2 regions of the Pseudoalteromonas sp. SS15 genome follow, and region 1 is predicted to be linked to the other one. Evidence: predicted binding sites of a transcription regulator. Region 1 holds the regulator's gene; the other holds the start of a gene.

Region 1 (12,770 bases):
TTGGACCTCAAGCCGCCGTCGAATTGGTGAAGTCTGTATTGAAGTTTGTTTTAGTTGCTGGCTTTGCAATCCTGCTCATTCAAATATTCTTCTACGAAATACTTCATTTAAGTATTGAGCAGGTCCCGAGTTCTATCATCCATGCGCTAGAGATATTGGCCTGGATGTTTTTAGCATTGAGCTGCACGATGATCATCATTTCAGCCATTGATGCACCATATCAAAGTTACAATCATCACAAGCAATTGAAAATGACTTTGCAAGAAGTGAAAGATGAATATAAAAACTCTGAAGGTGATCCCCAAATAAAGGCACGTATTAGAAGAACACAACGAGAAATGTCACAAAGGCGTATGATGCAGGACGTGCCAGATGCTGATGTTATTGTAACTAACCCAACCCATTATTCAGTTGCACTTAAATACGATACTGAAAAAGCGGGTGCACCGATTGTGCTTGCTAAAGGTATTGATGAGTTAGCGATGCAGATAAGGAAAATTGCGAAAGGTAATGAAGTCCCTATCGTTGAATCGCCAATCTTAACGCGCTCACTTTATCACACAACAGAAGTGGGTGATCAAATCCCTGACCAGTTATTTACAGCTGTTGCGCAAGTATTAGCCTATGTATTTCAGCTAAAACGTTATCAAAAAGGTCGAGGTAGAAGGCCGACTAGTTTAAGTAAGAATTTACCTATTCCAGAAGATATGAGGCACTAGCAAGTACATACATCTTGGCTTACAAATTGCTTTATTAGACCAGTGTCAATATTTTGTAGTTGTTAAGTTATGGATTTTAAAGCGGTTTTACAAAGTCTTAATGAGAATAAAAAAGACTATGCGAAAGGGGTCGGAACGCCATTATTAGTGCTTGCGGCTTTGGGCATGGTAATTTTGCCTTTACCTCCATTCCTTTTAGACATTCTATTCTCTTTTAATATCGCTTTGGCATTGGTGGTATTACTCGTCACTGTATACACCATGAAACCACTCGAATTTGGCATGTTTCCAGCAGTTCTGCTTATTGCAACCATCATGCGATTAGCCTTGAATGTAGCCAGTACTCGTGTTGTATTATTAGAAGGCCACAATGGCGGAGATGCCGCGGGTAAGGTAATTGAAGCGTTTGGTTCTGTGGTAATTGGGGGTAACTATGCCGTTGGTTTAGTTGTTTTCTTAATCCTGATTATCATCAACTTTGTGGTAATCACAAAAGGTGCTGGTCGTATCTCAGAAGTGTCTGCGCGTTTCACATTAGATGCTATGCCTGGTAAACAAATGGCAATCGATGCCGACTTAAATGCTGGTTTTATCAGTGCAGATGAAGCTCGCAAACGTCGTGATGAAGTAACACGTGAAGCAGACTTTTATGGCTCAATGGACGGTGCCAGTAAGTTCGTAAAAGGTGATGCAATAGCAGGTATTGTGATTTTAGTTATCAACATCATTGGTGGCTTATTTGTTGGCATGATCCAACACGACTTATCGTTTTCAAAAGCTATGGAAGTATACACATTACTTACCATTGGTGATGGCTTGGTTGCACAGCTCCCTTCTCTTTTACTTTCAATTGGTACTGCAATCGTCGTTACTCGCCAAAACGAATCTCATAACATGGGTGAGCAGTTTAAAACTCAACTAGGGAATGAGAAATCTCTCTATATTGCAGCAGGTATCTTAATTGCGATGGGCTTAGTGCCTGGTATGCCACATATTGCATTTTTAAGCTTAGGTGCGCTGCTTGGCTATCTGGCTTATTACACACAACAGCAAAAAGCAAAAGCTGCAGAGCAAGAAGCGCAACAACAGGCAGCAGGTGGTGATATTGCAAATAAGCCTCAAGAGCAAAAAGAGCTTGGCTGGGACGACGTTCAACCAGTTGATGTTATTGGCCTTGAAGTTGGCTATCGATTAATCCCGCTTGTAGATCAAGCACAAGGTGGTGAATTGTTAAGTCGTATTAAAGGCGTTCGTAAGAAGCTTTCACAAGAGCTAGGTTTCTTGGTTCCGCCTGTGCATATTCGTGATAACCTTGAATTAGATCCAAATGAATACCGTATCACCTTAATGGGGGTTGGCTCAGGTAATGGGGAATTAAAACATGGTGATGAATTAGCTATAAATCCAGGACAAGTATTTGGCCCAATCAATGGCGTAGCAACCACAGATCCAGCTTTTGGCTTAGAGGCGGTTTGGATTAAACCGGAACAAAAAGATGAGGCGCACTCATTAGGTTACACTGTTGTAGACGCCGCGACTGTTGTCGCAACTCATATTAGCCAATTGCTTACAAACAACGCATCACTGCTTCTTGGGCATGAAGAAGTACAAAACTTATTAGATATGCTTGCTAAGTCACACCCTCGTTTAGTAGAAGGCTTAGTACCAGATATTCTTCCGCTAACTACAGTTGTTAAAGTACTGCAAAACTTACTGAATGAAGGGGTTGCAATCCGTGATATGCGCTCGATTGTTCAGACCCTTGTTGAGTATGGCCCACGCAGTCAAGACCCTGATGTATTAACCTCTGCAGTGCGAATTTCACTGCGTAGATTAATCGTTCAAGACGCCGTTGGTGGTGCAGACGAAATCCCTGTCATAACATTGGCGCCTGAGTTGGAACAGATGTTGCATCAGTCACTTCAGAACGCAGGTGATGAAGGGGCTGGAATCGAGCCAGGCCTTGCAGAGCGACTTCAAGCATCATTAAGAGAAGCGCATCAAACGCAAGAAATGCTGGGCGACCCATCCATCCTTCTAACCTCAGGTATGTTAAGAAGTGTGCTTTCAAGGTTTGTTAAACATACGATCCCAGGTCTTCGAGTGATGTCATATCAAGAAGTACCAGATGAAAGACAAATCAAAATTGTAAGCTCAGTTGGACAATAGATAGGAATTAAGGGGTTGTAACATGAAAATTAAACGTTTTTTTGCCAAAGATATGCGCACAGCACTGAAAGAAGTAAAAGAAGAGCTTGGCGCTGATGCTGTGATTATGTCAAACAAGAAACTGGCAGATGGTGTAGAAATTGTTGCAGCCGTAGATAATGATAGAGCGCCAGAAGCACCCGTTGAGGCACCACAGGTAAATACAGCGTCTACGCAACCCCGAGTTGCACAATCTCGCTTTGTTCGCCCAGAACCTCAGCGTGCAAAACCAGAGCCTCAGGCTCAAGTTGCTGATAGTTTACAAGCACTACTAGAAAGACAAGCGCCGAAGCCTCGTTCTCCTGAGCTTGCATCTATGTTCTCTCAATCTGGCATTAATACCGAAGAAGTATTTAAACCTCGTCAAGCGACTGAAGAGCGTTATGAGCGTCCAACCTCAACACAAAACTTCAGAGCTGAGCCAAATGTTAAAACTCAACAGCAAGCGCAATCATGGAACTTTGATGATGACCTAGATACAGGCTTTGCGGATGATTTTGAGCCTGCGCCTAAAAAAGTCGATGAAATGGCAACCATGAGAGAAGAAATGAATGCCATTCGTCAATTACTTGAACACCAAGTTTCAGGCTTAATGAAGCAAGAGATGGAAAGAAGAGATCCAACGAGAGCGTGTTTAGTTGATCGTTTACAAGGCATGGGTGTTGACAAAGAAGTAGCTGAACAAATGGCTTGTTTCATCCCTGATGACGTTTCTCGCAAAGAAGCATGGAATTCATTGCTTGAAATGGTGGCAAATCAAATGCACACAACTAATAACGATATTCTTCGTCAAGGTGGTGTATATGCATTAGTAGGTCCAACTGGTGTAGGTAAAACAACGACAGTCGCTAAACTTGCTGCATTAGGCGCGCAGAAATACGGTGCAGACAAAGTTGCGTTAATCACAACTGATACCTACAGAATTGGTGCTTATGAGCAGCTCGCAACGTACGGTAGAATTATTGGCTGCCCAGTCAAACAAGTAAAAGATGCCAATGAATTAGCAGAAGTTTTATATCATTTACGAAATAAGCGTCTAGTATTAATAGATACTGCGGGTATGAGTCAAAGAGATATCCGTTTAACAGAACAACTTAATACTTTGATGCGCAGTTCTCGAGTAGATATTCGCAGCTATTTGGTTTTAAGTGCAACATCGCAAATGCATGTACTGCAAGAAGCGGTTCGTCACTTCCAAAAAGTGAATTTAAGTGGTTGTATTTTTACAAAACTTGATGAATGTCTAAGTTTAGGTGAGATTATTAGTATTGCGATTCAAAATCGCTTGCCAATAGGGTATCTTACTAACGGTCAACGAGTGCCAGAAGACATTCGTGTAGCAAATGCTCATAAAATGGTCAAAAAGGCTGAGCAATTGTATTTAAAGAGAATAAAAGCACAACATTCGCGACGTGTACCTGTAGCGTCTCAGACAGTAGGAATGTATGATTAACACAGTATTAGATCAAGCAAGTGGCCTGCGTAGAATGAATCAAAATGGCAACCATGGCGTAAAAGTAATTGCAGTAACGGGTGGTAAAGGAGGGGTTGGTAAAACCAATGTCTCATTAAATACGGCTATTGCACTTGGTCAGCAAGGAAACAGAGTACTCGTCTTAGATGCTGACTTAGGTTTGGCAAATTGTGACGTGATGCTTGGTTTAAGAGTAGAAAAAAACTTGTCTCATGTCCTATCGGGTGAGTGTGAGTTAGATGAGATCTTAGTTGAAGGTCCTGCTGGTATTAAAATTGTACCGGCTACCTCAGGTTCGCAAAATATGGTTGAATTGACGCCTGCAGAGCATGCAGGTCTCATCCGCGCATTCAGCGAGCTAAATACAGAATTTGATATTTTAATTGTCGATACCGCAGCGGGTATCTCTGACATGGTTCTTAGTTTTTCTCGTGCAGCACAAGATGTGATGGTCGTTGTGTGTGATGAACCGACCTCTATTACAGATGCTTACGCACTCATTAAGGTGCTTAGTCGTGAGCACGGCGTTTACCGCTTTAAAATTGTTGCTAACATGGTTAGAAGCTTACGCGAAGGGCAGGAGCTTTTTGCTAAACTTTCTAAAGTTACTGACAGATTCTTAGATGTTGCACTAGAATTAGTTGCAACCATTCCGTTTGATGAAAACATGCGTAAATCTTCTCGTCGTCAGAAAACCATTGTTGAGTTATTTCCAAATTCTCCGGCAGCGGTTGCATTTAGAGGGTTAGCGAGTAAAGCAGTTAAATGGCCAATACCACATCAACCTTCTGGTCATTTAGAATTTTTTATTGAACAGCTAGTCAACGGATAACTATGTCGTCATCGATGGGTAAAGCGATGGGCTATCAAACTACAGACAACCTTAATAGAGTGATAGAGCGTCATACCGGTCTTGTCAAAAAAGTGGCGTGCCATTTGTTGGCACGTTTACCAGCAAATATTCAGTTAGACGATCTTGTACAATCAGGCATGATAGGCTTGATTGAAGCCAGTAAAAACTTTGACGCAAGTAAGGGCGCAAGTTTTGAAACTTTTGCGGGGATAAGAATTCGAGGCGCAATGTTAGATGAAATTCGCCGTGGAGACTGGGCACCAAGAAGTGTTCATAAGAATAGTCGCATGGTTGCTGAAGCAATTGCTAATCTAGAAAGCACCCTAGGTCGAGAGCCAAAAGACACTGAAATCGCTGAAAAACTTGATATTACTCTGGATGAGTACCATCATATTCTACATGATGTGAATGCAAGTAAAATCATTGGAATTGAAGATTTGGGGGTTGATGAAGATGTAATCACTCCAGTTAACAATGATTTAGCGCTAGACAAACCGTTCAATAACGTTAAAAATGAACGCTTTAACGAATCGTTGCTAACGGCGATTCAATCGTTACCCGAAAGAGATGCGCTAGTCTTATCTCTTTACTATAACGATGAAATGAATTTAAAAGAAATAGGGCAAATACTCGATGTTAGTGAATCTCGAGTAAGCCAAATTCATGGGCAGGCAATGATCAGGCTTAGGGCTAAAATCAATGACTGGGTCAATTAGAGTAATAATAATAGGTTCAAACCTCACTGGAGGATGTTTTGGATAAAAACATGAAAATTCTTGTGGTTGATGATTTTTCTACGATGAGAAGAATAATCAAAAACCTGCTTAGAGACTTAGGTTTTACAAATGTACAAGAAGCAGACGACGGCAGCACAGCTTTGCCTATGCTTCAGAATCAAGAATTTGACTTCGTAGTCACGGACTGGAATATGCCAGGTATGCAAGGTATCGATCTACTTCGTGCTATACGTGCAGATGACAGCCTTAAGCATATTCCAGTACTTATGGTCACGGCTGAAGCGAAAAAAGAGCAAATTGTTGCTGCGGCGCAAGCTGGTGTAAATGGTTATATTGTAAAACCTTTCACTGCTGGAACACTTAAAACAAAACTAGAAAAAGTGTTTGAACGTTTAGGCTAGATAATTAAGAAGGAGAGGCGGATGTCAGCACCTTCTGTGCCTCAAATAACACTTGAGCAAGCTAAGCAACTGGTGACTTATCTTGAGCAAGGCGAGCAAGATAAAGCAGATAAGTTGATCATGGAGGCGGCTAGTAAGGAGCAATCCGAACTTTTTGCTGAAGTGGGTAAATTGACTCGCCAACTGCACGAGTCATTGAAAAATTTTGAGCTTGATACACGCATTGCTGATTTGACGACAGAAGCCTTACCTGATGCTAAAGAACGTTTGAATTATGTCATGGAAATGACAGAAAACGCAGCTAATAAAACGATGGATGCAGTTGAAGCAAGTTTGCCTCTCGCGCAGCAGCTTGCAGACGATTTATCTGATATAAAACCAACTTGGGATAGACTCATGAGACGTGATATCCAGCTTGGTGAATTCAAATCTCTTTGTCATGATTTAGATAAGTTTATGCAAGGCTCACAAGCAACTACGGATGAACTTCAAGGGCATATGACCAATGTTTTAATGGCTCAGGATTATCAAGACTTAACAGGTCAGGTCATTCGACGTGTTATCGAATTAGTTAGAGAAGTAGAAGACAGTTTAATCCACTTACTAACTGTATTTGGTACAGCAGAAGAACCTCAATCAAAACAAAAAGAAAATATTGAAGAGGTTCAGATTGCTGAAATAGATCCTGCAGAGATATCTGGGCCTGAAGGTCCGATAATGAATGCAGAATCTAGAGAAGATGTCGTATCTAATCAAGATGAGGTCGACGATTTATTGTCGAGCTTAGGCTTCTAATAGGAGAGTGTGTACATGAGCTTTGAAGTCGATGAAGATATATTACAAGACTTTCTTGTTGAAGCTGGTGAAATATTAGAGTTGTTATCTGAGCAGCTTGTTGAGCTAGAAAATAACCCTGAAGATAAAGAATTATTAAATGCAATCTTTAGAGGCTTTCACACTGTAAAGGGTGGTGCAGGCTTTTTGAGTATGACTGAGCTTGTTGACGCATGTCATGGCGCGGAGAACGTTTTTGACGTGTTAAGACAAGGGCAACGCTCTGTTTCTCCAGAACTGATGGACGTCATTCTTCAGTCCCTAGATACCATCAATGAAATGTTCGCACATATACAAAATCGTGAGCAACCAGATCCTGCAGACCCAGCATTACTTGAAACACTTCATCAATTGAGTAAGCCTGAATCAGAAGACGAACAAATTTCTATTCCAAGTTCAGAACCTGAGCCTGTTGTTGAGGAGACTCCTCAAGCAGACTTATCTGCTGATGATATTCTTTTTGATATTGATACCGATGAAGTCGCTGGTGAATCTGCCTCAGATAGCATCGATGAAATAACAGAAGATGAATTCGAAAGCTTACTTGATGAGTTACATGGGGCTGGTAAAGGCCCAGCAGTAGAGCAAACTACTTCAGCGGCTTCAAATGCTTCAAGCTCAGATGATGGTGATATTACAGATGATGAGTTTGACAGTCTTCTAGATGAGCTTCATGGTGTCGGTAGTTTTGGTTCGATTAGTTCTCCTCCTCCAACAAGTACAGGCACTAGCCAAGCGCCTTCTTCACCAACTCCAGCATCCCCCTCTAGTGATGATGAAATAAACGATGAAGAATTCGAAGCATTGTTAGATGAGCTTCATGGTAAAGGTGGTGCGCCAAAATCATTAGAAACGGCAGATTCCAACAAGCCAGCTTCAAGTATTGAACCAAAGCAGCCTGAACCGGTTGTAACTAAACCAGTTGCTAAACCAAAACCAGCACCTCAACCTGCTAAGCCAGCTTCTTCACCAGCTCCAGCTGTAAAAGCACAAAGTGCACCTGCATCAGCTAAAAAGCCCCCTGCGCCTCAAGCTGAGACGACAGTTCGTGTTGACACTAAACGCCTAGACCAAATCATGAATATGGTTGGCGAACTGGTACTAGTGAGAAACCGCCTCGTCAGTTTGGCAAATAACTCTAGCAGTGAAGCTATGGGTAAGGCGATATCTAACCTTGACGTGGTTACCGCGGATCTACAAGGTGCGGTAATGAAAACGCGAATGCAGCCAATTAAGAAAGTATTTGGCCGATTCCCTCGTGTTGTTAGAGACTTAGCACGTAGTTTAAAGAAAGATATTAATCTTATTCTTGAAGGTGAAGAGACCGATCTAGATAAAAACTTGGTTGAAGCACTTGCAGATCCACTCGTTCACTTAGTTAGAAACTCAGTTGATCATGGTATTGAAATGCCAGATGTTCGTGAAGCATCAGGCAAACCTCGCACAGGCACAGTGACGCTCTCTGCCTCTCAAGAAGGTGACCATATTCTGTTGACCATTAAAGATGATGGTGCAGGGATGGATGCAGAGAAACTGAAAAAGATTGCGATAAATAAAGGCGTTATTGATTCGGACCAAGCAAGTCGATTATCTGACACTGAAGCTTATAACTTGATTTTTGCTCCTGGCTTTTCAACAAAAGAAGAAATTTCAGATATTTCAGGCCGTGGTGTTGGGATGGACGTAGTTAAAACGAAAATCACTCAACTTAACGGCTCTGTTAATATTCAATCAGAGCTCGGTGTGGGTACTATTCTTGAGATTAAAGTGCCTCTTACACTCGCTATTTTACCAACTTTAATGGTTGTTGTTGGCGAACAAACATTTGCTTTACCTCTTGCCGGTGTAAGTGAAATCTTCCATTTAGATCTGACAAAAACAAATGTAGTAGACGGCCAGCTAACGATTATTGTGCGTGAAAAAGCAATTCCTTTATTCTACCTAGAGCATTGGCTAGTTAAGGGTGCAGATAGAACAACGAAGAAGGCCGAAGGTCATGTTGTTATAGTGCAAATAGGTACTCAGCAGGTCGGCTTTGTGGTTGATTCTCTCATCGGGCAAGAAGAAGTTGTGATCAAGCCATTAGATGCATTATTGCAAGGTACTCCAGGCATGGCAGGTGCGACAATCACTTCAGATGGTGGCATAGCATTAATCTTAGATGTGCCAAATATGCTAAAACACTATGCAGGTAAATAACCTGAGATAGCAAAACAGTTAAAAGGTGGTGCGGATGCACCACTTTTCGTTCTTAAGAATTCATAGAGTATGCCAATGGCAGTAAAAGTTTTAGTTGTAGATGATTCAAGCTTTTTTAGGCGTCGAGTCAGCGAAATTTTAGAGCAAGATAGTGATATTAAGGTAATTGACTTTGCTGTTAATGGGCAAGAGGCGGTTGAAAAAGCGGCATCATTACGTCCAGACGTTATTACTATGGATGTAGAAATGCCTATTTTAGACGGAATTAGTGCCGTAAAAAAAATTATGCAGGCTAACCCTACGCCAATCCTGATGTTCTCTTCACTAACTCGTGAAGGGGCAAGTGCTACTCTAGATGCGCTTGATGCAGGTGCATTAGACTTCTTGCCTAAAAAGTTTGAAGACATAGCCCGTAATAGCGAAGAAGCAATTAAGTCTCTACAAAACAAGGTGAAAGAAATTGGGCGAAGAAGACTTCCTCGTTCAGTTAGCAGCTATTCTCGACCTGCAGTGACCAAGCCAGCACCTTCTCAACCACAGGCTTCGAGTAGGTCAGCAGTGTCGGCTCGTACAGCAAGCGTTGCTCAACCGGATAGAAGCTTCCAGAGAGCAGCTGTTCAGCCAGCATCAAATTCAACTACAACAGCTAAACAGTTCAAAGCGTCTGGAAAGCAATATAAACTTGTGGCAATAGGTACTTCAACAGGTGGGCCAGTTGCACTGCAAACCATTCTGACGCAGCTACCTGCTAACTTTCCTCACCCGATATTGTTGATTCAACATATGCCAGCTGCTTTCACACCCGCTTTTGCCACTAGACTAAATAGCCTTTGTAAGATAAAGGTAAAAGAGGCAGAACATGGTGATAAATTACAGCCTGGTGTTGCTTATTTAGCGCCGGGTGGCAAGCAAATGTTGGTTGAGTCTAAAGGTGCAATGAAAACGCTTCGAGTGTTTGAGGATGACAGTTCAAGAGTGACCTACAAGCCGTGTGTTGATGTAACCTTTGCAAGTGCTGCAAAAGCTTATCAAGCTGATGTACTCGCGATTGTTCTGACGGGAATGGGCGCAGATGGTCGAGATGGCGCACGTTTACTCAAACAGTCAGGCGCAACAATCTGGGCTCAGGATGAGCAGACCTGCGTGGTTTACGGCATGCCTCAAGCTGTTGCAAATGCAGGGCTATCTTCTGAAAGCTTGGCTTTACATGATGTTGCCACAAGAATTAATAAAGAAATAGGTTGTTAATCTATTTCTTAAAGCACTAGGAAGTATTTTTTTCGTGAAAATCTGGACTGTAGCAAATCAAAAAGGTGGTGTTGGAAAAACAACAACTACAGTGAGTCTTGGCGGTATTCTCGCCAAGCAAGGCAAACGCGTTTTGCTGATAGATACAGATCCTCACGCATCCCTGACTTATTATTTTGGCATTGATTCTGAAGAGTTAGAAGTCAGTGTTTATGATATTTTTGCTCGAGGGACGGCAATGGAGAGCGAGGAAATCCTCCAAGCTTTATACCCCTCAACCATTGAGAACCTTGATATTTTGCCTGCAACGATGGCGATTGCGACGCTAGATCGAAGCATGGGAAATCGCAATGGTATGGGCTTAATTCTGAAAAAAACACTCGCGAAAATAAGTGAACACTACGATTATGCGATTCTTGATTGCCCACCTGTACTAGGGGTGTTAATGGTAAATGCACTCGCAGCCAGTGAACGTGTGTTAATTCCTGTGCAAACAGAGTTTCTTGCGCTTAAAGGTTTAGATCGTATGATGCGTACCATGGAATTAATGCAAAGCTCTCAAGCAAAACAATATAATTACACTATCGTACCAACCATGTATGATAAGCGAACGAAGGCATCGTTAGAGGCATACAAAACATTGCTTGCCAATTACGAAGGGTCTGTCTGGCCAGGTGTTATTCCGGTTGACACAAAATTTCGAGATGCCAGTTTGGCACAGCAAGCGCCGGTTGAGTTCTGTCCTAAATCTAGAGGTGTATTTGCGTATAAAGCACTGCTAGAGTATTTAATTAAGAGTAGTTAGAGGGTATATGAGTAAACATCTGTTTGCTAATGAAAAAGTAATGAAACAGTATCTTGGCGCATTATTACAAGAAGATGAGCCTCAAGAGACTGTGCTTGCCCCTGTGGCAAAATTACTCGAGCGTGTACCTGAGATTACTGATACAGAGTTAAGCCAACCAGTCAATAAAGTTGTACCAGATATCATTGAGACTCAACCTGCACCGGTATTAGAAAGCCCTGAGGCTGTTGAAATCCCAGAAGGTGAGTCGAAAGATCTTGAGTTAACAAAAAATAATACTATTATCAAAGAAGAAGCTGTTCTTGAACCAAGTTTAACAAGTGTTCAAGAAGAGTATGGTGAAAGTGAGTTTCAAGCACTATTTTTTGAAGTCGCAGGGCTAACTCTTGCTGTTCCTCTAAAGTCTTTAGGCGGTATTCACCAACTAGGAGAAGTAACACAGCTTTTCGGCAAACCTAAGTGGTTTAAAGGCGTCATGCTTAACCGTGAAGAAAAGCTAAATGTTGTTGATACTGCCAGATGGGTTATGCCAGAGAAGTATACCCCAGAGCTTGAAGAAAAACTGGATTATCAATATTTAATTACACTCGGTGATAGCCCATGGGGGCTGTTGGCTGAAAACTTAATAAATAACATTACATTAAAGCCTGAAGACATTAAATGGCGTGTAAACGGTGGCAAGCGACCTTGGCTTGCTGGCGTCATTAAAGAAAAAATGTGTGCTTTGATTGATGTAGAGAATTTAAACCGCTTACTAGAGCAAGGCTTAGATAGCCAAGAGCAGTAACTCAGAACTTTATGGAGTATAACCATGAGCCAAGATAGACTACTTTCTGCAGACAATAATGCCGACAGTAATGATGAAGTTCTTCAATGGGTAACTTATAAGTTAGAAGACGAAACGTATGGTATTAATGTAATGCAAGTGCAGGAAGTGCTGCGTTATACTGAAATTGCACCAGTTCCAGGTGCACCAAGTTATGTTCTTGGGATTATCAATCTGCGTGGTAACGTAGTTACTGTTATTGATACTCGCGCACGCTTTGGTTTGATGAGTGCAGAAGTGACAGACAACTCTAGGATTGTCATCATCGAAGCTGAAAAGCAAGTGATTGGTATTCTTGTTGATAGTGTTGCTGAAGTTGTTTACTTACGCAGCTCAGAAATTGACAGTGCACCAAACATTGGTACTGAAGAAAGTGCTAAGTTCATCCAAGGTGTATCAAATAGAGAGGGTGAGCTACTTATTCTTGTTGATTTGAATAAGTTACTTAGCGATGATGAGTGGGATG
Region 2 (19,056 bases), on a different contig from region 1:
CTTGGTCCACTCATTCGTCAGTTCAGTGACCAAAAAGATGGCGGCCATGTTACTAATTTCAGTTCTGCTAACGTGATGATGCTGACAGGCCACGCAGCGTCTGTAAATCGCCTTGTCGATATCATAAAATCAGTTGACCAAGCAGGTGACACGTTAGTTGAAATTATTGAACTGAAGCACGCAACTGCTGACGATGTGGTAAAAGTGGTTGAGAGCATTTATAAGTCATCTGGTAAAAATACAATACCTGACTTTCTTATTCCAAAGGTCGTGGCTGATAATCGTACTAACAGTGTCATTGTCAGTGGTGAAGGGCAAGCGCGCTCTAGAGCAGTAGACCTAGTTAAGCGCCTAGATGGTGAGCTAAAAAGCCAAGGCAATACGCAGGTTTTCTATCTTGATTATGCAAAAGCAGAAGATCTTGTAAAAGTATTACAAGGTGTGAGCAAAACACTGCAAGAAGAAGCACAAGGCGGTAATAACAAGAGTCGAAGTCGCAGCAATAACAACGAAACCAGTATTGAAGCCCACCCGGATTCAAACTCACTAGTCATTACAGCTCAGCCAGATACCATGCGCTCATTGGCATCTGTGATAAAAAAACTAGATATTCGTCGTGCGCAAGTTTTAGTTGAAGCGATCGTTGTTGAAGTACTTGAAGGTGATGGTATCAACCTAGGCCTACAATGGATTTCAGAACAAGGTGGTATGCTGCAATTTAATAATGGTAGTAATGTCCCAGTGGGTTCATTAGCGGTTGCTGCAGAGCAAGCGCGTGATAAAACCATTACGAAAAATATTACAGGTAGTGAAACAGGTAAAACAACGCCTTATACAGAAACCAAAGAAGGTGACTTAGGTCCTTTAGCTGCATTACTCGGTGGTGTGAATGGTCTTGCAGCAGGCATCATTAAGAATGACTGGGGTGCGATCATTCAGGCTATTTCGACTGATACGAAATCGAACATCCTAGCGACGCCGTCTGTAACTACGATGGATAATGAAGAAGCGTCGATGATTGTTGGTCAAGAAGTGCCAATTATTACCGGCTCGACAACCAGCGGCAACAACTCTAACCCATTCCAAACGGTTGACCGTCAAGAAGTGGGTATTAAGTTAAAAGTAACCCCTCAGATTAATGATGGTTCAGCGGTTCAGTTAACCATTGAGCAAGAAGTATCGAGTGTCAGCGGCGCAACCGCAGTTGATATCGCGGTGAACAAGCGTGCAATTAACACCACAGTTATTGCTGACGATGGCGGTATGGTTATTCTAGGTGGTCTAATTGACGAAGACGTGCAAGAAAGTGTGTCGAAAGTACCACTACTAGGCGACATTCCTATTTTAGGTCACTTATTTAAGTCAACGAGTACAACTAAGCGTAAGCGTAACCTTTTAGTATTCATTCGTCCGACGATCCTTCGTGACAGCCGTAGTATGAATGAGTTAAGCCATTCAAAGTATAACTTCATTCGTGGCGAGCAAAATAAGCAGCGTGACGATGGTATTGATTTAATGCCATTTGAAGAGACGCCAGTATTACCTGAGTGGAATGATGCGATGACGCTGCCACCAACGTACGAACAATATCTAAAAGAGCAAACTAAGAAAGAGCGCCAAGATGATTGATATAAACAATCAACTAGAAAGTGAGCACACTGAGTTGCTCACTGACGCGCCAGTAGAAGAGGTAGCACGAGAGCTATCTCTTAAACTGCCTTTTTCTTATGCGCGTCGTGTAAATATGCTGCTAGCCGAAAAAGAAGACGGCCTTAAAGTTTTCTATACGGGTGATTTAAATGTTGCGCATTTACTAGAAATTCGCCGAGTAGCAGGGGCTGAGTTTAAGCTTGAACAGTTAGAAGCTGAAAAGTTTGAGTTTATGCTTGAAGAAGCGTATCAGCGTGATAGCTCAGAAACTCAGCAAATGATGGAAGACATTGGCAACGAAGTTGACCTCTTTTCGTTGGCTGAAGAGCTACCGCAAACGGAAGACTTATTAGCGGCTGACGATGATGCGCCGATCATCAAGTTAATCAATGCCATGCTGAGTGAGGCAATCAAAGACGGTGCCTCAGATATCCACATTGAAACCTTTGAACAAGATCTAGTTATTCGCTTTAGGGTGGATGGTGTTTTAAAAGAAGTTCTAAAGCCAAATCGAAAACTCGCGTCACTACTTGTTTCACGTATCAAGGTAATGGCTAAGCTTGATATCGCTGAAAAGCGTATCCCACAAGATGGCCGTATTTCGTTGCGTATCGCAGGGCGTGCAGTCGATGTGCGTGTATCGACTATGCCGTCAAGCTTTGGTGAGCGTGTGGTACTGCGTCTACTCGATAAAAATAATGCACGTCTAAACCTAGAAGATTTGGGTATGACAGAGCGCAACCGTGAATTGTTCAGCGAACTAATTGCCAAACCGCACGGTATTATTTTGGTGACCGGCCCAACAGGTTCAGGTAAGAGTACCACTTTGTATGCTGGTATGAGCCAAATCAACTCCAAAGACCGAAATATTCTAACGGTAGAAGATCCAATTGAATATGAAATCCCAGGCATAGGTCAAACTCAGGTCAACCCGAAAGTTGATATGACATTTGCCCGAGGTTTACGTGCTATTCTACGTCAAGACCCTGATGTGGTAATGGTTGGTGAGATCCGAGATTTAGAAACGGGCCAAATTGCTGTTCAGGCATCACTGACGGGTCACTTAGTAATGTCGACCCTGCATACCAATACGGCTTCAGGCGCGATTACGCGTATGGAAGATATGGGCGTAGAGCCATTCTTACTATCTTCATCTCTATTAGGTGTGTTGTCTCAACGTCTAGTCCGTACCTTATGTAATGATTGTAAAGAACCACATCAAGCCGATGAGCGTGAATGTGAGTTACTAGGTGTAAGTAAAGACAGTAATACCATTATTTACCGTCCTGTTGGCTGTGAATCATGTAATTACAATGGCTATAAAGGCCGTACCGGCATTCACGAGCTATTGGTCGTTGATGAAACAGTACGTGAGCTTATCCATAATGGTAAGGGTGAGCAGGCAGTAGAAAAGTATATTCGTACTTTCAGTCCTAGTATTCGTCAAGATGGTTGCTCTCGTGTTCTGAAAGGACAAACTTCTTTAGAAGAAGTGTTACGTGTAACTCGTGAGGAAGGTTGATCATGGCAGCGTTTGAGTATCGAGCGCTCGATGGTAAGGGCAAAGAAAAGAAAGGCATCTTAGAAGGCGATACCGCGAAACAGATCCGCCAACAACTTCGAGAAAAAGGCATGATGCCTTTGGAGGTTGCGCCTGCGGCTGAAAAAGAAAAACATCAATCTGGTGGTGGGTTTAAACTGTTCACAGGTTATAAGCCTTCCGTCTCTGATATCGCTTTAATCACTCGTCAATTGGCAACACTTATCCAGTCTTCATTGCCAGTCGAAGCGGCTGTGATGGCAGTGGCAGAGCAGTGTGAGAAGCCTCGACTGAAGCGTATGTTGATGTCGGTGCGCTCTAAAGTTGTAGAGGGTTACACATTGGCTGATGGTATGTCAGAGTTTCCTCATGTATTTGATAACCTATATCGTGCCATGGTGGCAGCAGGTGAAAAGTCAGGCCATTTAGATGAAGTACTTAATCGTCTGGCTGATTACACAGAGCAACGCCAGCATATGCGTAGTCAAATCACTCAGGCGATGGTGTATCCAAGCATTCTTGTGGTTTTTGCCATTGGTATTGTGGCGGTATTGCTTGGTACTGTGGTTCCAGAGATTTTGAAAACCTTTGAAAAGTCGAAGCAAGCACTGCCTTGGACCACTGAATGGGTAATGGCAGCAAGTAATTTCGTACAAGCTTACTGGATGCCAAGCTTTATTGGTATTGTGGCCATAACAATTGGCATCAAACAGGCGCTACTGAAACCCAAAATTCGTTTTTGGTATGACACGCAATTATTACGTCTACCAGGTTTAGGCAAAATTAGCCGTAGTATCAATACGGCACGTTTTGCGCGTACCCTCAGTATTTTGTCTTCGAGTGCAGTACCTTTATTGGAAGGTATGAAGATTTCTGGTCAGGTACTTGAAAACGAGAAGATTAAATCCGCGGTATCAGAAGCAGCGGTCAGAGTCAGTGAAGGTGCAAGCTTAAGAGCATCACTTCAGCAAACCAAGTTATTCCCACCTATGATGCTACATATGATCGCCAGTGGTGAAAAGTCGGGTGAGCTAGAGCAAATGCTGGAGCGAGCGGCTAACAACCAAGACAGAGAGTTTGAAACCATGGTCAGCGTATCATTAAAGCTATTAGAGCCTGCAATGATCGCAACCATGGCCATTATTGTGTTGTTTATTGTTATGGCAATTTTGCAACCAATTATGGAAATGAACAAAGCCATCGGCTTATAGTCAAATAAAGAGTTTAAAAATAACAGCTATTAGCAGCTAATGAGGTATTCATTGTGAAAAAGCAATCAGGTTTCTCCCTACTAGAAGTAATGGTGGTACTGGTTATCATCGGTATGATCTTATCAATCGTTGCCCCAAACATTATGGGCCAACAAGAAGAGGCTGCTTTAGATAAAGCGAGTTTAGATATTCAACAGCTTGAAGATGCGATGAATATGTACAAGCTGAAGAATAAGAAGTATCCAACGACTGAGCAGGGCTTAGAAGCACTTGTAACTAAGACGACAATTGACCCTGTACCACGTCGTTTCCCTGAAGGTGGCTTTATTTCTAAATTACCTGAAGATCCATGGGGCAACCCTTACCAGCTAGTTAGCCCAGGTGAGATGGGTAAGATCGATATCTTCTCAATGGGCCCAGATGGTGAAGTGGGTACTGATGATGATATCGGTAACTGGACTGACGAAGACGAAGTGCGTTAATACGTATGCGTTTAGGCTTAGGGCAAAATATCAATAAGGCAAAGGGCTTCAGTTTACTTGAAGTCCTTGTTGTACTTGTGATCATCGCCATGTCAGTGAAAATGGTGAGTTACACCTTTGATGATGCCGAAGCCGAAGAGTTAGAAAAACAAGCGCTCAGAGTATACAGAGTAATTAATCTTGCCTCTGAGTTTGCAGTATTGAACCAAATTGAGCTTGGCTTTCACCTTGATAAAAATGTCTTAGAATTTTTGGTCTTTGATGGTGAGAAGTGGTCGGTATTTGATGCTGAAGAATTATATGAACCCATTACCTTCGGTAAAGAATACAAAGTTAATCTGAATATCGAAGATTTATCTTGGTCGCAAGACAATTTGTTAGAGCAAGCCAACTGGCGTGAATTAATGGGCACCGGTGATGACGAAAGCTTGCTTGAGTTAAAAAAGCTCAAAGTGCCGCAAGTATTAATCTTATCTTCGGGCGAAGTGAGCGCGTTTCAGTTTAGTGTCGAGTTATCAGACAGAGATGCAGAGCAAGCACGTTACTTTATCGAAGGTGAGTTTATCGCCCCTGTTAATTTACGAGTGGAGCCTGAAGTATGAAGAAGCAATCGGCTGGCTTTACTCTGTTAGAAGTGATGGTGGCTTTGGGGATCTGTGCCATGGCAGGTATTGCTGCTATGCAAGTTACAGGTGAACATGTTTCCCATATCGCCTCACTAGAAGAACAAACTTATGCATCTTGGGTGGCAGAGAATCGCTTGGTGATGATACGTGCACAAGGTGATAAGTGGAATGGTAAGAATAACAATAAAGGTGAAGAAGAGTTAGCTGGTATGACTTGGTACTGGCAAGAGAAAGTTACCAAAACCAATGACCCAAGTTTTGTCAAAGTGCAAGTTGAAGTATTCAGCGATGCTGAATATAAAAATTCTTTGTATGACTTAAGTACATTCATTTTAAAGGGTAAGTAACGATGCGATTTACTTATCCTCAGAAAAACCGTCAGCGTGGTTTCACTTTACTTGAGGTCATGATTGCCCTGGGTATTCTCGGCTTTGTGGTTTTGGCTACACACCAGATATTAAATTCAACGATTCAGGCTAAACAAGGCTCTGAAGAAGTGATTGCAGAATTAGACGCGCTCAATACGACTTTTCGCTTGATGGATCAAGATTTTAATCAAATGACCAAGCGTGAAACGCGTAATGAGGCGGGCGACTTTACACCGAGTTATATTCTTCATGGCCGTTACAATTTAGATAGTCAATATGATGGCATCGCGTTTGTACGCGATGGCTGGACAAATCCAATTAGTCTATTGCCACGCTCCGAGTTGCAAGCTGTGGGTTATCGTGTGGTTGATGATAAATTAGAGCGCCTTTATCGTGTTTATGTAGATCAACTTGATGGTACCGAGCCTCGCAGCCAAGTCATACTAGAGAACATTGAAGATTTAAAGTTTGAATTCTTAGATGACAAACAAAAATGGCAAGAAAATTGGGAAAAGAAAGCACTGCCTTTAGCGGTTTCTGTAACCATTAAGATGCAAGAAATGGAGCCCATCACGCGTTTTTTCCTCACGCCGGGTGATGGCAAAGTAGCGAGCAGTACATCAAACACAAATAACGGCAATAACACTGGTAGTGGGAGAACAGGCCCATGAACCAGTTAACCTATAAGCATGGCCAGCAACAAGGCGCAGCACTGATCATTGTCTTGTTTATTGTCGCGCTTGCAGCCGTTATCGCTGCTGAAATGGCGACGAATTTAATGATCCAAGTTCAGCGAGCACAAAATATTCAAACTCATCAGCAAGCGAAATGGTATAGCTATGGTGCGGAAGAACTGGTGAAAAAAGTCCTGATAGAAAGCAAGAAAAAAGACCCTGAGAAAGTACATTTAGGTCAGCCGTGGGCGTTAGAAGAAACCCCCTTTCCAGTAGACCATGGAACCTTGAGTGGACAAGTGACCGATCTTCAAGCGTGTTTAAACTTAAACGCGCTGCGCGCACCAAAGGCACAAAATGCCAGTATTAATGATACGAATCCAGCGCATAAAGCCTTCTTAGAGCTGTTGAAGAACATAGAAGATTTACCCTCAGATGAGAGTGAAGAAACCTTGGCTGACAGTGTATATGATTGGCTTGACGCCGATAGCATCACGTTTCGTTCGGGTGCAGAAGAAGACGAATATATGTCGTTGCGTACACCTTATTTAACTGCAAATAACGCATTTGCGTCAGTGTCTGAATTACGTGTGATCAGAGGCTTTAACCCATTAGTCATGGAAAAGTTGCTCCCTTATGTATGTGTTATCCCTGGCAGTGAAGAATTAAAAATTAACGTGAATACCATTTTGCCAGAACAAGCATTATTACTGAGTGCACTAATTGATGGATTAAGTGAATCAGATGCACAAAGTATCATCTCTGCACGCCCAGAGCAGGGGTATGACAAAGTGGAAGATTTTCTTTCTGAAGCCACCGCTCAAGGGGCTCAGAATATCAAGCAAGTAACCGATCTATTTACCGTAAATAGTGACTATTTCAAGTTGCGCGCAAAAGCCATGTTCGATGAACGGCTTTTCACAATGACCTCAATTATTCAAATAAAAGAAGGTCAAGCGAGCATACTGGCGCGAAAATTTGGAGGCGTACAGTGACAGAAAAATTATTGATCCGTATTGATCAATCCGCCAAACAGGCTATCCATTGGTTGGTCTATTCAACCGACCAGCAAATTATTGCCAGTGGTGAGTACAAACAACTATCAGATTTAGCTGAGTTAACAGAGAAAGCGCAAGGTAGAGAAACTAGCGTATTGCTTTCTGCATCAATGGTGCAGTTAAAAACCATTGAACTACCAACAAAGTGGAATAGAAAACTAGAACAAGCACTGCCATTTATGTTGGAAGAACAACTGGCTTGTGATGTTGATGATGTATTCATCGCAATAGGTGAGCCGGGCGTAAAAGATGATAAGCCGACCATTAATATAGCATTGTGTGATCGAGCTTTACTTGCTGAGTTATTTACAGCTTTAGATGAGTATCAGATTTTCGCGAAGCAAGTTCTGCCAGATGCTCTATTACTGCCAGAGCAGGCAGAAAATGAACTTGCTGTTGTGGAGCTTGATGGTCAATGGCTATGTCGCTTAGGGCAGTGGCATACATGTGTGATTGAGCCAAGCTGGGGGGCTGATTACTTGCATGCGCTAGCGGTCGAAAAAATTTCTCATTATAGTCCTGCTGACGCTTTGCCTGAGGTGGCGCCTAAGGTGGCAAAAGAGACAGAGTATGAACTGCCGCTTGCATTATTGGCTAAAAATTTAACTAGCACAGCATTCAATTTACGCCAAGGCATCTTTGCCGCAAAGAAGAGTACGCCACAATGGTGGAAAGATTGGCAGTCAGGCTTAATTGCAGCATCAGTGGCTTTGTTTGGCTTTGTGGTTGTTCAAGGCATTCAAGTTGTAAAATTGAAAGATCAGGCCGAGAAGGTGAGAGCTGGAGCAGTTGCAACTTATCAACAAGCATTTCCAAATAAACGAGTACGCGAAGCGCTACTTAGACGTCAAATTGAAGGTGAATTAAAAGCCATTTCTGCGACCAAACAAGGTGGCTTCTTAGATTTGGCAGACAAGTTTGTGTCAGTTTATAGCCAAGTTAAAGATTTCCAGCCTGAGACTTTACGCTATGACCATAAACGTAATGAATTGCGTATTCGTGTAAAAGCCAAAGACTTCCAAGTGTTTGGTCAAGTTAAAACGATTCTTGAGCAAAAAGGTTTAACAGTGCAGCAAGGTTCATTAAATAACGATGGTGATGCTGTAATTGGTGAAATTAGATTGCGAGGTGATGTATGAAACAACAGGCAATCAATTACTGGGGCTCGCTAAAAGAGCAAGAGCAACGTTTACTCATCATCGCGGGTGTTGTATTTATTGTTTTCGTTTTAGTGATGGGAATATTAAAGCCACTCAATAAGGCGGTTACTGATGCTGAGCAAAAACTAAAGCGTGAGCAAAACTTTCAAGTGTTTGTTGAACAAAGTATTGGCAAGTTGAAAGCGGCTGGTAACTCTGCCCGTACTTCTTCAGGCAATTTATCGCAACTCGTGAATCGCAGTCGAGGCCGCTACGGCATCGTTATCAGTCAGATGCAGCCAAATAATGACAGTCTTCGTGTGAATATTGAAAACGTTGAATTTAATAAATTAGTTGGTTGGCTTGACGAACTTGTACATCAACATGGTGTCACTGTAGCAAACCTAGATATTTCACAAGGTGAAGACACAGGTTTTGTGCGCGTAAGTCGATTGGTGTTAGAGAAGTAGTATGAAGCAAAAAATTTATTTAGTTCTGTTATTTATTTTCTCATTTTTGGCTTTTGCTTTATCTCAGCTGCCCGCATCTGTTGCTGTGCAAGTCGCACAGGGTTACTTGCCTAAAAATGTGGTTTTTGGAAATTTGACCGGCTCAATTTGGCAGGGGCAAGTTAGTGAAGTACGCGTGAATAGAGTTCAGGTTTTCAATGTGCGTTGGCAGTTAGAGCCTATCGCTTTACTAACAGGCAACCTTGCTGGTGATTTAACTTGGGGTAACCCGAGAGCGAGCGAAGAAATGTCAGGAAAAAGTCATTTCAGTCTTTCACTGTTAGAGCAACAAGCAAGCTTAAAAGACGCGGTACTGCGTTTTGAGGTTGAGCAATTAATGGGTCAGTTAAACCTACCATTACCTGTAAATGCAACTGGGCGAGTAATTTTTAATATTGATGAGTTTGAAAGTGGTAAACCTTACTGTCAGCAAATAAAAGGCGATGTATTTAGCCCAAATATTCGTGTTGAAGGGTTAACAGGTTGGTTCTCAATTGGTGAGTTGGGCGCAGATTTAAACTGTAAATCGGGTGACCTAGCTGCAGTGGTTCAGCCTGATAATCTATTGGGTTTGCAAGCGGATGTTCATTTAGGAAATAACTTTCAATTTAAAGTTGCTGGTAACGTAAAACCAGATGCCTCATTACCGAAAGAAGTGCATGATGCGGTTAAATTCTTAGGTCGTCCTGATGCCCAGGGCCGTTATCCAGTGAACTTGTAAGGCTTGCTATGTTAGAGTTTTCGTTTACAGAGCAACATAAAGCGTTGCTCATAGATTATTTATCTAGCACAGAGCAGGCTCTGCCTTATGTTGTTTGTGAAGGCTACCTGTTCGCAATCATTTGCAGCCCAGCAGGTATTGAAATGGAGCAGTGGCTAACAATCGTCAGTGGCGGTGATGAGCAAATTGCAGAAGAGCATGTTTTTGCTTTAATGGCACTACATCACGATATCAGTGAACGCGTTTTTTCAGGTCAGTTCCAGTTACCTTATGCGTCAACAGCTATAGTTGAGCTGCAGCAATGGAGCCAGGGCTTTTTAGCGGGGATTGAGCACTTTTATGCTGAGCTAGTTAATAGTGCAGTTTTAAATGATGAGCTTAAGCAAGCATTGATCAGTAGCACAGAGCAACTAGGTTTCTTCGCTCTAGAGCAGTCACAAATTGCCGCTTACTGTGATGCCAACAATGTTGAGCTAAATAGCTTTTGTCAGCAGCAACATGCAATTGCGAACGAGTTTGCATTGGCTTATGTGCAATTAGTAGAAAACGCCGCTGTTGAGAGTGGCTTGTATGATGAAGAGGGTTAAAACCTGAGGGTCTATTGTTGGGTAAGTGAGCGCTTACCCAAGCTCTAATTCAATACTCGTGCAGCCTTTTGCACAGCTTACCAAACCTTTATTCTTATCTTGCCCATTTAAATCTAATTGCAGAGGCTTGTTACATTGCTCGCATAACAAGGTTTGCCCTTTGCTCAGTTTTTTAAGGATATTTTTGTGCTGGTTAAATGCTGCGGCACGCTTTTTATTAAAAGCGTCAATATCGATATTCATTACAACGACTTCCCTTCAAAAATAGATTCACCGGCGATTTTACAAATTACATTTAGCTTATTGCCGTAAAAATAGAGGTTCAAATCATTTTCTTTGCAGTAACGAAGGTGGAAGGCCTTTAATTTATCATCTGTGCCTAACGCATCATTTAAATATTCTAATTCGGTTTCATCTAATTCGAGTTTTTGCGAAATTTGTGTTCTGGCGATTTTAGCTGACGTGCTTCTCGCTACTTTACTTTGTTCACTCAGCAAGCTCACGCCTTCACCTAATAGTGCTTCTCTTGGCTCTTTAATGGCCGGGTGATCTATAGTAAAAAGTGCCAGGATGACAACAACAAGCAACAAAAACTTTTTCATTGGATACCGTAATATTGATCTAAACAGGAGGAAACAATTGAGAGTGTAATAAAATGGGGCTTTCAAAAGCAAGTGATTAAGTTATAAACACTACATAAGCGTGTCCCTGGTAAAGGAAAATTCAATAATTTCTGAACCAATTGTACCCAGCTTGAATTTGCTTGCATATAATATCCTTATAGATAAAAAGGTCACTGTAGCAAGTACCTGTCGATCACAGCCATGAGGAGCCGAGATGGACAAACAAATAAAAGTAAAAAACATTCCGAGCGATGTAAAAATACAAAAGCCGGAGCTCCAGCCTGATAGGTTTAACCCTCGAAACCGTATTTATGTGCGCGCAGTTAAGGGGCTACACCAGCAACTTCGTAAGCGCTTAGGTTTTATTGGTATGTTGGCGTTTATGCTCATGCCATGGATTAATTTTGAGGGTCATCAAGCCGTTTATTTTGATCTCTTCGAGCAAAAGTTTAATATTTTCGGATTAACCTTAATGCCACAAGATTTAACGGTGCTGGCATTTTTCCTTATGATCGCTGCATTTGCACTGTTTGTAGTGACCACGTTTTATGGTCGTGTTTGGTGTGGTTACACTTGTCCGCAAACCGTTTGGACTTTTATTTTTCTGTGGTTCGAAGAGAAGTTTGAAGGCAGCGCTAATCAGCGTAAAAAACTCGATAGCCGAAAAATGGACTTTGACAAGTTTTGGCGAAAAACGGCAAAGCATAGCAGTTGGATTTTATTCTCTTTGTGGACTGCAATAAGCTTTGTTGGCTTTTTCACCCCTATTCGAGAACTAGTACCAGATTTACTGACCTGGGACGCAGGAAGTTATGCAGTAATTAGCATAGTGGTGTTTACAGCATGTACCTATGGTAATGCAGGCTGGATGAGAGAAATTATGTGCTTACATATGTGTCCTTATTCACGTTTTCAATCTGCCATGTTCGATAAAGACACCTTTACAGTTAGCTATGACGCGAAACGCGGTGAGTCACGTGGTCCTCGCTCTCGTAAACAAAATCCCAAAGAAATGGGGTTGGGTGATTGTATCGACTGTAATCTGTGTGTTCAGGTATGTCCTACAGGCATCGATATTCGTAACGGTTTGCAATACGAGTGTATCAACTGTGGTGCATGTATAGATGCGTGTGATGGGGTGATGGATAAGATGAATTACCCGCGTGGTTTAATTTCTTACACCACAGAGCGCAACCTTGAAACGCCAGATAATAAAACCAAAGCATTCCGTGGAAAGCTGGCAGGTTACTTATTAATCATGACTGTGTTAATTGCTGCACTGGTGGTGAATATTGCCATGCGTAAACCTATGGAGCTCGATATTATTCGTGATAGAAATCAGCTATATCGAGTTAATTTCGATGGTTTAGTTGAAAACACTTACACCCTAAAAGTCATCAATAAAACCCAGCAAACACAACAATACGACATTGCGGTTGAGGGGCTAAATAACTTTAATGTACTGGGCAAACTGGCGATTGAAGTTCAGGCGGGTGAATCGATGAATGTGCCACTTTCAGTGATCATTGACCCTTATGATCTTAAAAAGCCAGTGACTGAATTCCATTTTAGAGTTCAAGTTAAAGGCGACCCGACAGTGTCATTATCACAGCCTACCAACTTCTTTAAAGGCAAATAATTAGATACACTAATTAAACCAAGCAAAAGCGGGTATTCCCCGCTTTTTTTATGCCAAATGAGGAAGACATGAGCGAGTTTAGTTTTGCGAATTTAAATCCAGATCGTATCTTGGATGCCATAGAAAGCATTGGGGTTTACCCTGAAACAGGCTTGCTACCTTTGAACAGTTATGAAAATCGCGTTTATCAGTTTAAAGCCGAAGACTGTAAGCGTTATGTCACTAAGTTTTATCGTCCCGAGCGCTGGACTGAGGCGCAAATAAAAGAAGAGCATGCTTTTGCGCTTGAACTTGCTAATGAAGAAGTGCCAATCGTCGCGCCAGTAGAAATAGAGGGTGAAAGTTTATTCGAACATGCTGGCTACAAATTTGCGCTCTTTCCTAGTGTCGGTGGACGCCAGTTTGAAATCGACAATTTAGACCAGCTTGAAATGCTCGGCCGTTATATCGGACGACTACACCAAGTTGGTAAGAGTAAACCATTCCAGCATAGGCTGAGTATTAATACCCAGAGCTACTTATTCGATGCCAAGGAAGTTATTGAAAATAGTAAGCTTGTACCTATACATCTAGAAAGCGCGTTTTACACTATTTTAGAGCAGGTTATTTCGCAAACAGCGCAAATGTATCATGTCGATAAGCCTATTCGTTTGCATGGCGATGCACATGCTGGCAATATTCTCTGCACAGGCAATTCACTGACCTTAGTGGATTTAGATGATTGTCGCTCAGGCCCTGCAATCCAAGATTTATGGATGATGCTCAATGGTGATAAAAACGAGCAGTTAATTCAGCTTGATACACTATTGATGGGGTATGAAGAATTTAACTCTTTTGATGCAAAAGAGCTGCAACTAATAGAGCCGCTGCGTGCGATGCGAATGGTGCATTACATGGGGTGGTTAGCAGCCAGGTGGGAAGATCCTGCATTTACACGGAACTTTTCTTGGTTTGCAACAGACAAATACTGGGAGCAGCAGATCTTAGCATTGAAAGAACAGCTTGCAGCGTTACAAGAACCTGCATTACAACTGTTTCCATAAAAAATTGAGAAATAACTATGTTAAAAGCGTTAAAACTATCCATTCTATTTTTCTGTTTGCCGTTGTTAGCCATGGCTGCAGAATTTGATTTCAAAGAAGGTGTGCACTACCAAACTTTAACCACCCAAAAAAGTGAGCAAGCAAAAGTAACTGAGTTTTTCTCATTTTACTGCCCGCATTGCTTCCGTTTTGAACCGGTTGCTAAAGCATTAGAGCAAAGCTTGCCAGAAGGTGCTGTATTTGAAAAAAGCCATGTGAACTTTTTAGGTGGTTTGCCTGCGCAAGTACAAAGCAATTTAAGCTATGCCTATATCGTGGCAAAGCAAATGGGCAAAGGTGATGAAATTGCCGAGAAAATTTTTGATAGCATCCACGTAAAAAAAGCGCCATTGAATGACATTAAAGATGTAAAAAAGTTACTGGATCTTAATGGTATCAGCGAAAAGCAGTTTGATGCTGCACTAGCAAGTATGCCTGTGATTGCAGCTGAAAAGCTGATGCAAGACGACCAAAACCGCTTTTCAAAAGCGGGCGCCCTATCTGGCGTGCCTACATTTATCGTGAGTGATAAATACAAAGTAAATACCAACAGTTTAAAAAGCCAAGAGCAATTCAACGCATTGGTTAAACATTTATTAGCAAAATAATACGGAGAATAAGATGTTAAAGCTAATTAAAGCCGCTGCGCTGGCACTCATGCTTCCTGTAGTTGCAAACGCAGCTCAGTTTGAAGAAGGCGTTCACTACGAAGTGGTTGCCGAGCGTGGTACTAAGAAACCTGAAGTGACAGAGTACTTCTCATTTTTCTGCCCTGCATGTAATGCGTTTGAGCCATTGATCGCTCAGGTAAAACCTAAACTGAATGAAGGTGTAAAGTTTAAAAAGAGCCATGTAGACTTCACAGGTCCTCGTGACCCAGAAGTACAAAAGATTATGGCTCAAGGCTTAGCACTTGCTGAAGTGCTGCCTCAAAAAGATAAAATCATTGCTGCAATTTTTACGCATATTCATGGTAAGCGTAATAAGATTAATGAGCTTGCGGATATGAAAGACATTTTCGTTGCACAAGGCGTAGACGGTGCTAAGTTTGACAAAATGTATAAAAGCTTTGCTGTACGTACTAAGACTTCAAAAATGGCACGTATGCAACAAAAGTGGTCTGAAAAACGTGCGCTTACAGGCGTACCTACGTTTATCGTAAATGGTAAATATAAACTGCGTTTACGTGAGTCAAAAACGACGACTCCAGAGCAGATCAGTGCATTAATTAATTATTTAGCTGCTAAATAACTAATCATAAATTGAAATAGAGCCTCGCAATTGCGAGGCTTTTTTATTGGAAAATACATGCATAAAATTTTGGTTTCAAGTTGTTTGCTCGGACAACCTGTCCGTTATGATGGGCAATCTAAAGGGCTAACAAATGATACTTTGACTCAGTGGTTGCAAGAAAAGCGAGTTGTTGCATTTTGCCCTGAAGTCGCGGGTGGGTTGACAACCCCAAGACCACCTGCAGAGATTAACGTCGAAAAGGTGATCACGACAACAGGTGAGGATGTTACCGGTGAATTTCAGTTAGGTGCTGAAAAAGCACTCGCATTATGTAAAGCGCAGCAAATTAAATTTGCGTTGTTGAAAGAATCTAGCCCTTCATGTGGTCGAAATACTATTTACGATGGGTCGCATAAGGGAATTAAAGTGGCTGGAATGGGGTTAACTGCAGAAAAGCTTGTTAAAGCAGGCATACAGGTTTTTAGTGAAGAGCAATTGCCACAGCTAGTCAGTGCTCTGGCAACTGTTGAAAAAAATTAGTGGGCTATTTACGCTGTAAAAATACACCAGATTCCACATGATGTGTATATGGGAACTGGTCGAAAATCGCAATGCGAGATACAGAGTGTGTTTCGCATAGCATGTCTAAATCACGCTCTAGTGTGTCTGGGTTACATGAGATATAAATGATGTTGTCGTAGTTAGACACCAAACGACAAGTGAGTTCATCCATACCAGCACGAGGTGGGTCAACCAAAATAGTCTGGCAGTTGTAGTCTTGAAGGTTAATGCCATTTAATCTTGAGAATTGGCGTTCCCCTTTCATCGCTTGCGTAAACTCTTCGCTCGACATACGAATGATATCTAAGTTCTCAACCTTATTCGCTGCAATATTAATTTGCGCCGAGTTGACAGAAGATTTAGAGATTTCAGTCGCTAGTACTTTATTAAAGCTACCCGCTAAAGCAATTGAGAAGTTACCGTTACCACAATATAGCTCAAGTAAATCATTCTCCAGTGGCGCACAAAGGTCTTGCGCCCATTCCAGCATTTTCTCATTTACTTTCGCATTTGGCTGCGTAAAGCTATTTTCAACTTGTTGGTATTGATACGTTTGGCCATTTACAGTCAACTGCTCTGTAACAAAATCATTGCCTAACACAATCTTTTGCTTGCGAGCGCGACCAATAAAGTCAATCTTATAGGTTTTCTGAAGTTCAGAACGTAATGCATTAATTGCCGCTAACCATTCATCATCAAGCTGTTTGTGATAAAGCAGGCTTACCAGGATCTCACCACTTAGCGTCGATAAGTAATCGATTTGGAAAAGCTTGCGGCGAAGTATCTCGTTATGACGTAACTTTTCCATCATAACTTGCATGATTTCACTAATGAGCGGCGCGGCAGGGTCAAATGTTTCCACTCGAATTTTTTGCTTGCTCTCTTGATCAAACATAATGTGATAGAGATCGTCACCATCGTGCCATACTCTAAATTCAGCACGTTGACGGTATTGCGTTTTTGCTGATTCAAAGACTTCAAGCTCTGGTGCGTTAAAGCGAGCAAATTGAGCACTAATACGCGTTTGCTTTTCAGCAAGCTGCTGTTCATAAGTGGCGGTATCAATAGTGATGACTGGCATAGTTAAACTGACCTTACAAATTCGAGAGCGGGTATTGTAGGGGGCATAGGTGATTTGTCCAGTTTCTCGCTAAAATTTGTTGTTTTTTTATACTAAACGCTCAAGGGTCAATAACTGCTGCCGATATAAAGTAATAATTAAGATGTACGCATGGTTGCTACTATTTTGGAGATAAACATGAAAATCGGACAATTAAACCAGCTTCTCAACCCTTCTTTTGCTAATAAAGCAAACAGTAAAGCGGGTTTTAAACCGAATATCCAAAGTAGTACTGATGGTTTTCACGGAGATAAAGGTAAAATTGCAGCAAAGCTGCTTGATGATAAGTTAGCAAAAGCCTTGGATATGGAAAAAACAGAACCTAAGGCAGCGCCTTTATTTGATTTTGATACCGTTATTAATAATGTGCTTGATTTTGTAAAGGGATCAATAAGCAAAGCGAAAGCTGATGGTCGAGACGACAAAGCGATTCAAGATATGTTGAATGCAACACGTAAAGGTGTGCAGATGGGCATAGATGACGCAACATCAGAATTGAAAGCTGCGGGATTATTTAATCAAGACATAGAAGAAGGGATCGAAAAATCTAAAGAAGGGATTTTTAAGGGATTAGATGACTTTGAGGATGAGCTCTTTAATCCAAAACCTGACTTTATGCAGGTGAGCGCTTCACAGTATGCGAGCTTGTCGAATCAAGCTGAGTATAGTTTCACAACAGCAGAGGGCGACGAAGTAACAATATCACTGAGTGATGCTCGCTCAAAAGGTCAAGCTGCCAGCTATACTCAAAACGGTGATAATTATGGTCTGGCTGTATCAGAGCAATCAAGTGAGGAAGTAAGCTTTTCGATTAGTGTGAATGGCGAACTCAATAAAGAAGAGCAAAAAGCCATTAATGAAATGATGAAAGACATTCGCAATGTCAGTGATGCGTTTTTCTCAGGGGAATATGACGATGCATTTGAAAAAGCATCGACATTGAATATAGAGAGCGACCAAATTACCAACTTCACGATGGATTTACGTCAGACAAAAACAACCGCTGCAATTGCACAATATCAACAAGCCAACCCCATAAAAGAGTTAGAGCAAGCGTTTCAACCGCTAGATAAACAATTAGAGAGTATTCATTCAGAAGGTAAAGCGTTAGGCATTGAGCAGCAATTGCCAGATATCATGGCGTGGATGAATGATGGGCAAGCAAGAATGGCTCAGCTATTAGATTATGCGCAAGGCTTCTTTAATCAACTCGATAATAAGTCTGAGAAATCAGCTTAAGCGACTTGGCAAGAATTATAAGCTAGGGCAAACTTGCACCTCCATATAGAGGAGCCATAGTTTGCCGCACATTTTAGTTTTTGATTCAGGTATTGGTGGGACCAGTGTCCTAACACATATCCAAAATACACTACCAGGGGCAGACTATACCTACATAATGGATAATGCTTTACTGCCCTACGGTCTTCAGACTGAAGAAACAATTCAAAATAGACTGGCAAGTCTTGTTAATAAAATATCTTCAAATTTTTTTGGGGAAGTTGACTTAATAGTGATCGCTTGCAATACAGCTTCAACTTACGCACTGGCACATATTCGACAGTTAACTCAAACTCCTATTGTTGGCGTGGTACCAGCTATTAAACCAGCGGCGCAGATCAGTAATGCAAAGCATATTGCCTTATTAGCAACGCCTGCCACCTCAAAGAATCAGTATACGCAATCTTTAGTGAGTGAGTTTGCAAGTGATTGCCAAGTGAGTTTCTACCATTCAACAGAGTTGGTAAGGCTAGCAGAGCGTAAGTTTTGGTTAAATGAAGATATACGAGAGGGCGTTAATAAGGAGCTGTCAGCTATTAAGGTCGATAATAAAGCTGACGTTCTGATATTGGGGTGCACACATTTTCCAATATTGAAGTGTGAAATAGCAGAGTTTTATCAAACGCAATGCGTATTAATCGACTCTGGAACTGCAATTGCAAAAAGAGTGAAGCATTTGTTGGTTGGCAGTATAGATGAAATAGAAATAAAAAAGCCGCTACAGTTTTATGCAACGGCTTTAAATAATATTCCTGCTATTACAGGATACGATGTGAAAAGTTTATATCTTTAACTTGCAATTGCTTCTTCCGATACCTCAGGTTTTTGTTTTGCAGCTCTAACCTTCAATGTGCGTTGTTGGAATTCTTTTTCATTCAATGCTGCAATGGCTTTATCAGCATCAGCTTCCGCCATCTCCACAAAACCAAAACCACGACGTTTACCTGTATTTTTA

The links. The regulator FliA, encoded in region 1, starts transcription of late flagellar genes. The targets are predictions, from matches to a motif close to CTAAAGNTNNNNNNNNNNNNGCCGATA.
Region 2: the regulator FliA is predicted to act here: its motif matches at 16,884-16,910, upstream of AAEU28_RS14815 (DUF5610 domain-containing protein).

Annotation. Positions count from the first base shown of each region.
Region 1 covers NZ_JBMMUD010000008.1:75,102-87,871, forward strand. Annotated here, with positions in the region: gene flhB (flagellar biosynthesis protein FlhB) at 1-719, shown strand, start outside; gene flhA (flagellar biosynthesis protein FlhA) at 789-2,888, shown strand; gene flhF (flagellar biosynthesis protein FlhF) at 2,911-4,380, shown strand; gene AAEU28_RS16280 (MinD/ParA family ATP-binding protein) at 4,373-5,233, shown strand; gene AAEU28_RS16285 (RNA polymerase sigma factor FliA) at 5,260-5,970, shown strand; gene cheY (chemotaxis response regulator CheY) at 6,009-6,392, shown strand; gene AAEU28_RS16295 (protein phosphatase CheZ) at 6,414-7,187, shown strand; gene AAEU28_RS16300 (chemotaxis protein CheA) at 7,203-9,425, shown strand; gene AAEU28_RS16305 (protein-glutamate methylesterase/protein-glutamine glutaminase) at 9,501-10,673, shown strand; gene AAEU28_RS16310 (ParA family protein) at 10,708-11,478, shown strand; gene AAEU28_RS16315 (chemotaxis protein CheW) at 11,486-12,265, shown strand; gene AAEU28_RS16320 (chemotaxis protein CheW) at 12,290-12,770, shown strand, end outside.
Region 2 covers NZ_JBMMUD010000007.1:940-19,995, reverse strand. Annotated here, with positions in the region: gene gspD (type II secretion system secretin GspD) at 1-1,629, shown strand, start outside; gene gspE (type II secretion system ATPase GspE) at 1,622-3,172, shown strand; gene gspF (type II secretion system inner membrane protein GspF) at 3,175-4,401, shown strand; gene gspG (type II secretion system major pseudopilin GspG) at 4,455-4,883, shown strand; gene AAEU28_RS14895 (prepilin-type N-terminal cleavage/methylation domain-containing protein) at 4,889-5,485, shown strand; gene gspI (type II secretion system minor pseudopilin GspI) at 5,482-5,856, shown strand; gene gspJ (type II secretion system minor pseudopilin GspJ) at 5,859-6,548, shown strand; gene gspK (type II secretion system minor pseudopilin GspK) at 6,545-7,546, shown strand; gene gspL (type II secretion system protein GspL) at 7,543-8,748, shown strand; gene gspM (type II secretion system protein GspM) at 8,745-9,218, shown strand; gene AAEU28_RS14865 (type II secretion system protein N) at 9,220-9,978, shown strand; gene AAEU28_RS14860 (UPF0149 family protein) at 9,987-10,565, shown strand; gene AAEU28_RS14855 (hypothetical protein) at 10,599-10,808, opposite strand; gene AAEU28_RS14850 (hypothetical protein) at 10,808-11,167, opposite strand; gene ccoG (cytochrome c oxidase accessory protein CcoG) at 11,403-12,827, shown strand; gene AAEU28_RS14840 (serine/threonine protein kinase) at 12,896-13,870, shown strand; gene AAEU28_RS14835 (thiol:disulfide interchange protein DsbA/DsbL) at 13,888-14,517, shown strand; gene AAEU28_RS14830 (thiol:disulfide interchange protein DsbA/DsbL) at 14,531-15,160, shown strand; gene AAEU28_RS14825 (DUF523 domain-containing protein) at 15,218-15,682, shown strand; gene trmA (tRNA (uridine(54)-C5)-methyltransferase TrmA) at 15,687-16,784, opposite strand; gene AAEU28_RS14815 (DUF5610 domain-containing protein) at 16,962-18,062, shown strand; gene murI (glutamate racemase) at 18,124-18,894, shown strand; gene AAEU28_RS14805 (RNA recognition motif domain-containing protein) at 18,891-19,056, opposite strand, start outside.